DNA from 2 places in the Janthinobacterium sp. Bl 1 genome. Region 2 is predicted to be linked to the other one. Evidence: predicted binding sites of a transcription regulator. Region 2 holds the regulator's gene; the other holds the start of a gene.
The links. The regulator FliA, encoded in region 2, starts transcription of late flagellar genes. The targets are predictions, from matches to a motif close to CTAAAGTTTNNNNNNNNNNNGCCGNTA.

Region 1 (4,224 bases), 2.7 Mb from region 2:
TTCGCTCAGGGTTTGCGGGAAATTGCGGGCGCGGTAGCGGAACAGCAATTCCTGCAGGCGTTCGTCGGCAAACGAGGGGCGGGCCGTGGCCAGCTTGGCCGGCGTTTCGCGGCGCAAGGATTCGAGCAGGCGGCGGTCGTCGTTGCTGACAAAACCGTTATACAGATCCTCATCCACGTCCAGCGCCACATTCGCGCCCGGGCGCTGGAACACTTCGGCCCAGATCGCGTCCATGTTCGGCGCCGTGGCGGCGAATTGCGCGTTGACCTTCGCCGCGTCCACGTCGATGCCCCATTGCGCGGCCATGGCCGGCGACAAGGTTTTCAGGTTGCCGACCAGCATGGGCGACTTGTTCAGGTGCACGCTTTTCACGGGCAGGCGCGTCATGCCTTCGGGCATGGCTTCCTTGCGCGTGAACAGCCGCGTGCGGATGGTGTCGGCGTCCAGCTGGAACAGTTCGCGCGGGTCGTAGGCGCAATCCCAGACGAGAATCTCGTTCTTGTTGCTCGGGTGCGTGGCCAGCGGCCAGACGACGCCCACGCAGCCCCGTTCGGCGGGGAACATGCCCGACACGTGCAGGAAAGGCTGGCGCTCGCCGGCGGCCAGGTGCATGCCCATTTCGCTGGCGACCCGGTCCTTCTTGTGCAGCGCCAGGCAGAATTCGAACAGTTTCGGCTGTTTCTGCTTGATCAGGCGGGTCAGGGCGATGGTGGCGCGCACGTCGGACAACGCATCGTGCGCCGCTTCGTGGGCCAGGCCGTTGGCCTTGCTCAAGTGTTCCAGTTTAAAACTGGTCTGGCCATCGTCGCGCTTTGGCCATTGAATGCCTTCCGGGCGCAGCGCATGCGTCATGCGCACCACGTCGAGGATGTCCCAGCGGCCGCAATGGTTTTTCCATTCGCGCGCGTACGGGTCGATCAGGTTGCGCCAGAACAGGAAACGCGTGACTTCATCGTCGAAACGGATGGTGTTGTAGCCCACGCCGATGGTGCCCGGCTCCGAAAAGGCCGCTTCGATGGTGGCGGCAAACTGGTGTTCGGGCACGCCCAGCTGCAGACACTGCTGCGGCGTGATGCCCGTGATCAGGCACGATTGCGGGTCGGGCAGGAAATCATTAGCAGGCTGGCAATACAGCATGATCGGTTCGCCGATCTCGTTGAGCTCGGCATCCGTGCGGATGGCGGCGAACTGGGCCGGGCGGTCGCGGCGCGGCTGGGCGCCAAAGGTTTCGTAGTCGTGCCAAAGAAAGGTCTGGTTAGTCATTGATGGTCATTACTTGGTTGCTTGATTGGTTATCCGGGCCGTAAACGCGCCGCTGCTACAGTTTTCTGAAAACCTGCCGATACTACACGAGAGGATGGTCATCATCGCGTTTCCCGCATGGTGGCATACATTGCCCGTTCAAGGAGGTCTATCATGTCAATTCCCATCGCCGCAGGCGGCAATTCCAACCCTTCCGTGACTTCCGTCAGTACGGGTGTTGCCGGCAAGGACGAGAAAGTCCAGCAAAAGGACGGCGTCAACGCTGAAATGAGCGTCAACGACCGGACGAAGCTGCAATTGAACGCTTCCATCATGCAGGCGTCGCTGAACGTGTCGATCGGTTCCGAGAATGAGCCGCTGGCGCTGCTGTACAAGACGGCCATCACCAACATCAATGAAGCGCTGAAGGGCCAGTACGGCGACGATGCAATCCAGAACGCGGCGTCGCAGGACAATAGCGCCGAAGCGACGGCGAGCCGCATTGTATCGCTGTCGACTGGTTTTTTTGACGCCTTCAAGAAACAGAATCCCGACCTGGATGACGATGCGGCCCTGACCAAGTTCATGGATACCATCAGCGGCGGCATGGAAAAAGGCTTCAAGGAAGCGCGCGATATCCTGGAAGGCTTGAAAGTGTTGAAAGGCGATATCGCCGGCAATATCGACAAGACGTATGAACTGGTGCAGAAGGGATATGCGGATTTCATCGCCGCGCACAGCAGCAAGAAGGATGAGGCCGCCAAGCCGGATGCGACCAAGCCGGCCGACAGCAAGGCCGCCTGATCTACAGCATGACTTGGTTGCGTCCGCCTGCCTTCGCGCGGTACAGCGCCGCGTCGGCGGCCGCGATCAGCGCATGGTCGTCCTGTTCGGCCGCCAGGCTGGACACGCCGAACGAGCCCGTGATGTGCGGCAGCGCGCTGCGCATGTCGGCGAAGATGACGGCTTGCTGCATCCGTTCGCACAGGCGTTCGGCCACCCGCAGGGCCACGTGTTCGTTGGTATCGGGCAAGATCACCATCATTTCCTCGCCACCATAGCGCACGGCAAAATCCGTGGGCCGCAGGGCCGCGCCCAGCACTTGCGCGGCGATGCGCAGCGCCTGGTCGCCCGCCTGGTGGCCGTGCGTGTCGTTGAAACGCTTGAAATGGTCGAGGTCTATCATCACTAGCGACAGCGGCGAGGCACTGGCGTGGGCCGTGACGATCATGTTCGGCAGTAAATCCGTCAGCCAGGCGCGGTTGTACAAGCCCGTCAGGCTGTCGACCATCGACAACTGGCGGTAGAATTCGCCCAGTTTCTGGCGGCGGCGCAGCAGGGCATTGGCGGCGCGGATGCGGAAGGACAGCAGCCGCAGCAGGTTGCGCGCCAGGCCGTTCGATTGCTCGATCAATTCCCAGACGACGGCCGCGTCGATCACCAGCAGGTCGGTTTCTTCCAGGGCGGAAATGGCGGCCAGGTTGCTCGCTTCATCGAGCACCGATTGTTCGCCCACGCTTTCGCCGGGCAAGACCTTGCTGACGGTGCCGTCATCCATGCCCGTGTGGATGTCGGCGGCCACGGCCAGCGAACCGCGCAGGACGATATACAGGCAAGTACCCTGTGTGTCGGCAATGGCTTCGCCCGCTTCGAGGCGCATGACGGGGCAGGGCGCCAGCATGGCGGCCGTCTGGCTATCCGCCCCATCGCGAAATAACTGTAAATCGCCGATGTTGCAGCCTGAAGCGCCGAAGTTGCCGATCTGTTCCACAATCACACTTTCAAAAAGCCGGCGCGCGCGAGCAGGGGGCCGGTAGCTTCATGATAGCGTAAAGCGGCCTTGGCTGTAACGGCAAAGGCTTGCTTGATGTCACTTACTGTGAGAAATACGACAATTATTTCATTGCGGTGTTAATACGCCGGAATGCTTGCTGTTTTGCTATGGATGTTGTCGCGCAGGAAGACGAGTCCAGATGTGCAAAGGCAGCCTTGAACGGCTGCCTCAGTCTCTGGAAATCCTGCAGGTGGGGAGTTACTCGGCGGTTTCTTCCGCTTCGGCCGTATCGATCACGGCATTCTTGCCGGTGGCGTGGCGCTTGCTGTCTTGCAGGCGGCCCAGGGCGCTATCGATGGCGCGTTTCAGTTTGTCGGTGGCGCCGGCAACGGATTGATGCACGGTGGCGTTCTGTTCGGTCACGGCAATCGGTTGATAACCAGCAACGCGTGCTTCCATGACGCAGCGGATATCGTCGGCGCCGCCTTTCGGGCCATTCGTGTCGCTGATGTGGACTTCGATGCGGGTCAGGTTGTCGCGGAAGCGGCTCAGTGCGCTTTCAAGTACGGATTGCACATGTTCGTTCAGTCCAGCGGTGTTGGCGATGGTGCTGTCGGTATGAATATTGATTTGCATATGCTTACTCCTGTCAATTCAAAAAAAACCCATCTCAGGCGTGCTGCGGCCTGGTTGCTGCCCCATGCACATGACCTCTGTGCATGGAACTTATCTTACTCCTCTTTCCAGTATTTCAAGAGGGTGCGCACGATTAAGATGAGCTTAACCCTTCAGCCAGGTCAAGTTTCCACCATGAAATTATTTCAACCATTGATCAGACCGGCGGCGATATTGATCGACAGCCCCAGCACGACCAGGTTGAAGAAAAAGCTCAGCACGGATTGCCCCAGCACGATCTGGCGCATCATGCGCGTCTGCACGGAAACGTCCGACGTTTGCACGGCCACGGCGATGGTGAAAGCGAAATACAGAAAATCCCAGTAATCGGGGTTTTGCTCGTCGTCGGGAAACTTCAGGGGGCGCAGCGCGGGGTCGGCCTGGTAATACAGGTGGGCATAGTGGAAGCAGAACAGGGTGCCGACGAGGAACCAGGAACCGACCAGGGTGGCGATCGTCAAGCCGTAGTGCAGCGCGCGCTCGTCCGGCGCCAGGTCTTTCATCGAAGACAGCTGCGAGACGATGGCCACCAG
Region 2 (4,224 bases):
GGCCCGGAAAAGCTGGCCCTGATCACCACGGACGCCTACCGTATCGGCGCGCATGAGCAGCTGCGCATCTACGGCAAGATCCTCGGCGTGATGGTGCATTCCGTGAAAGATGAAGCGGATTTGCGCATCGCCCTGAAAGAATTGAAGAACAAGCACACGGTGCTGATCGATACGGTGGGCGTGAGCCAGCGCGACCAGATGGTGACGGAGCAGGTGGCCATGCTGTCGGGTGCCGGCGCCGACGTGAAACGCCTGCTGTGCCTGAATTCCACGGCAACCCAGGAAACCCTCAACGAAGTGGTGCGCGCGTATCAAGGCAGCGGCCTGGCCGGCTGCATCATGACCAAGCTCGATGAAGCGGCGTCGATCGGCAACGTGCTTGACGTGGTGATCCGCCAGAAGCTGAACCTGTTCTATGTGTCGAACGGCCAGCGCGTGCCGGAAGACCTGTACCTGGCCGACCGCGGCTACCTGATCGACCGCGCCTTCAAGCTCAAGCGCGACTCGGCGGCCACGCAGTTTTCCGATGCCGAACTGCCTCTCCTGATGGCGCAGGCAGCCGCCCGCAACAATGAAGCGCGCGGGGTGCATCTTGGCTAATTTTGACTTCGACCAGGCCGAAGGCTTGCGTCGCATGCTGGCCGGCCCGCAGCCGCGCGTCATGACGTTCCTGTCGGCCACGCCGCAGGACGACAAGGGCGCCATGCTGGTCAATCTGGGTGCTTCGCTCGTCTACGGCGGCAATGACGTGCTGCTGCTCGACGCCAGCGGCGGCAGCGATGGCGTGGCCGCGCGCCTGGGACTGGCGCACGGCGCCAGCCTGCGCGACGTGGCGCGCCAGCAGTGCGGCTTGAACCAGGTCATCCACCAGGTGCCGCAAGGCTTTGGCGTGGCCAGCCTGGGCGCGCGCAACCACCTGATGGACAGCATGGACTATGCGGGCGAGGACGAACTGCGCCGCCTGGGCAAGACGTTCGAAGTACTCGCGCGCCAGAGCGGCATCGTGCTGGTCGACGGCGTCGTGGCAGAAGAGGGCGCCTGCTTCCCCGTGCCCTTGATGGCGTCGTCCGATATCGTCGTGCAAGTGTCGACCAGCGCCACCTCGATCAAGGCGGCGTACTGCCTGATCAAGCGCCTGAGCCAGGAACTGGGACGCCGTCCGTTCGGCATTCTCGTCACCGGCGCTTCCGAATCCGAAGCAAAAGTGGTATACGATAATATGGCACAGGCGGCGAGCCGTTACCTGGCCGTGAAGCTGACGTCGATGGGCTCGGTGCCTGCCGATGAGTATCTGCACCGCGCGGCGCGCCTGGGCCGCAGCGTGGTCGATGCGTTTCCGCTGGCCGGCGCCTCGGTGGCGTTTCGCGGACTGGCCGAGCGGCTGGCCCGTTCGGCGGCACCGGTGCTCGGCGGCACCTTGTACCAGACGGGGAGCCCGCACCAGTTCAGCGCCTGAAGCCAACCGTAGCACCAGATAAGATGAGAAAACAATAAGCAGCCTATGTACACGGTCAAAGGGAAATCGAACAAGGACTATTTGCTGACGGAGCACATTCCGCTGGTAAAGCGTCTGGCGCACCATATGAAGGCGAAATTGCCGCCTTCGGTCGAGGTCGATGACCTGATCCAGGCCGGCATGATCGGCCTGCTCGATGCCATCAGCCGCTATGAAGAAACGCATGGCGCGCAGTTCGAGACGTATGCCGTGCTGCGCATCCGCGGCGCCATGCTCGACGAATTGCGCACCAGCGACTGGCTGCCGCGCAGCATGCGCCAGAACATGCGCAAGATCGAAGAGGCGATGAGCACCTTGCAGCAGCGTCTCGGCCATCCGCCGACGGAGTCGGAAGTGGCGAAACTGCTCAAGATGTCGCTGGTCGACTACCAGGAAATGCTGGGCGACGGCGGCGGCCACCAGCTCGTGTACTACGAAGACTTTCATGACCCGGACGGCAATGACAGCTTCCTCGACCGCCATTGCGTGGACGAGGACAGCGACCCCTTGCGTTCCCTGCTCGATACCGATTTCCGGCAATCCGTGATCGATGCCATCGACGCGCTGCCACCACGCGAGAAAATACTCATGGGCCTGTATTACGAAGAAGAGCTGAACCTGAAGGAGATCGGCGCGGTGATGGGCGTATCCGAATCGCGCGTCTCGCAGCTGCATACCCAGGCCGTCGCGCGCCTGCGCGCAACCTTGAGGGAGCAGGCGTGGACTGGTCCAGCGTAATCGGGCTGGCGCTGGCGCTGGCGGGCCTCTTGGTCGGCCAGGCACTGGAAGGCGGCAAGATGGCCTCCCTGCTGCAGCCGGCCGCCTTTGCCATCGTCATCATCGGCACTTTCGGCGCCGTGCTGCTGCAAACGCGGCTGCGCACTTTCGTGCGCGGTCTGGAAATGCTGCGCTGGGTCTTCCTGCCGCCAGCCGACACGCGCGCCGCGCTGGCGCGCGACATCGGGCAGTGGAGCTTGACGGCGCGCCGCGACGGCCCGCTGGCGCTCGAGCGCCTGATGGAAAACACGGCCGACCGCTTCAATGCCAAGGGCTTGCGGATGATCGTCGACGGCATCGCACCGGACAAGCTGCGCCAGCTGCTCGACGTGGAAATCTCGGCCTACGAAATGGCCGAACGCCAGGCCGTCAAGGTGTGGGAATCGGCGGCCGGCTATTCGCCCACCATCGGGATTCTGGGCGCCGTGCTGGGCCTGATCCACGTGATGGAAAACCTCACCGACCCAAGTAAATTAGGCAGCGGCATCGCCGTGGCGTTTGTCTCCACCATCTACGGCGTGGGCCTGGCCAACCTGCTGTTCCTGCCGGTGGCGAATAAACTCAAGGCCATCGTCTCGCGCCGCGTGCTGCAGTACGAAATCACGGCCGCCGTGCTGTACGACATCGCCACGGGCGACCACACGCGCATCATCGAAGAGCGCGTGTCCAGCCTGCTGCACGAGCACTGACCATGATGCGGCGCGCGCGCAGGAAGTATGACGAGGAACCGGACAACCAGGACCGCTGGCTGATCTCGTACGCCGACTTCATCACCCTGCTGTTCGCCTTCTTTGTCGTGATGTACGCCATTTCGCAAGTCAACGAAGGCAAGTACCGCGTCTTCCAGAACGCCATCGGCCAGGCCTTCAGCCTGGAAAAGGGCGCGCCGCCCATCATCATGGAAGCGCCGCAAGCGATCCCGCTGCCGAACCCCGCCCTGAAACGCCGCACGGAAGCCATCCGCCGCGAGCGCGAACACATGACCCGCCTGGCGCAGGACTTGACGTCGACCCTGGCGCCCCTGGTCAAGGAAGGCAAGGTGCGGGTCACGCAGACGAGCCGCGGCGTGAGCGTGGAAATCAATGCCAGCGTGCTGTTCGACCCGGGCGCGGCGCGCCTGACGGTGGAGTCGGACCAGGCCCTGCGCGCCGTCGCCGTGCTGCTCAAGGACGATACGCACGACGTGCAGGTGGAAGGACATACGGACGTGCAGCCGATCAGCAATTCGACCTTTGCCTCGAACTGGGAATTGTCGGCCGCGCGCGCCAGCGCCGTGGTGCGCCTGTTCATCGCCAGCGGCGTCAAGGCGTCGCGCCTGACGGCCGTCGGCCACGCCGACAACATCCCCGTGGCGCCCAACGAAACGGCGGAAGGGCGCGCGCGCAACCGCCGGGTCGCCGTGACGATCCTCTCGGGCATCCCGGAAACGGTGACGGAAGTGCCGACAGCGCGCGTGGCGCCGGCAACGGCAGTTGCGCCGGCCGATTCCCGCTTGTCCACTGCATGCCGCCGCTTGGTACAATCGCGGCCTTCTTTCTTTTTATTTCTCCATCATGAAAAGCAGCTCCCAGGGCGGTCTCGTCTATTCCACCGAAACGGGCCGCATGTGTCCCGCCTGCCGCCAGCCGCTGGCGCAATGCGCGTGCAAGGCGCAAGCGAAGGCGGCGCCCGCTGGCGATGGCGTGGTGCGCGTGTCGCGCCAGACCAAGGGCCGCGGCGGCAAGAGCGTTACCGTGGTCAAGGGCTTGCCGCTGGACGCCATCGCGCTGGCCCTGCTGGGCAAGCAGCTGCGCACGCAATGCGGTTCGGGCGGCACGGTCAAGGATGGCGTGATCGAAGTGCAGGGCGACCATGTCGACACCATCGTTGCCGCGCTGACCAAGCTGGGCCACCAGCCGAAAAAGGCCGGCGGCTAGCCGGGGCGCGTGCGTCCGGTGGTGTGCGGCCCGCTG

Region 1: AC4BCN_RS07340 (DUF5610 domain-containing protein) is a predicted target of FliA. The motif match lies at 1,319-1,345, and genes of this name have one in related genera.

What each region holds. Positions count from the first base shown of each region.
Region 1 is NZ_CM177086.1:1,639,201-1,643,424, forward strand. It holds gene sbcB (exodeoxyribonuclease I) at 1-1,263, opposite strand, end outside; gene AC4BCN_RS07340 (DUF5610 domain-containing protein) at 1,417-2,046, shown strand; gene AC4BCN_RS07345 (GGDEF domain-containing protein) at 2,048-3,013, opposite strand; gene AC4BCN_RS07350 (HPF/RaiA family ribosome-associated protein) at 3,275-3,652, opposite strand; gene AC4BCN_RS07355 (DUF1345 domain-containing protein) at 3,838-4,224, opposite strand, start outside.
Region 2 is NZ_CM177086.1:5,243,719-5,247,942, reverse strand. It holds gene flhF (flagellar biosynthesis GTPase FlhF) at 1-600, shown strand, start outside; gene AC4BCN_RS23680 (MinD/ParA family ATP-binding protein) at 593-1,456, shown strand; gene AC4BCN_RS23675 (RNA polymerase sigma factor FliA) at 1,502-2,233, shown strand; gene AC4BCN_RS23670 (flagellar motor protein) at 2,215-2,961, shown strand; partial or broken gene motD (flagellar motor protein MotD) at 2,967-3,737, shown strand; gene AC4BCN_RS23660 (translation initiation factor Sui1) at 3,826-4,188, shown strand.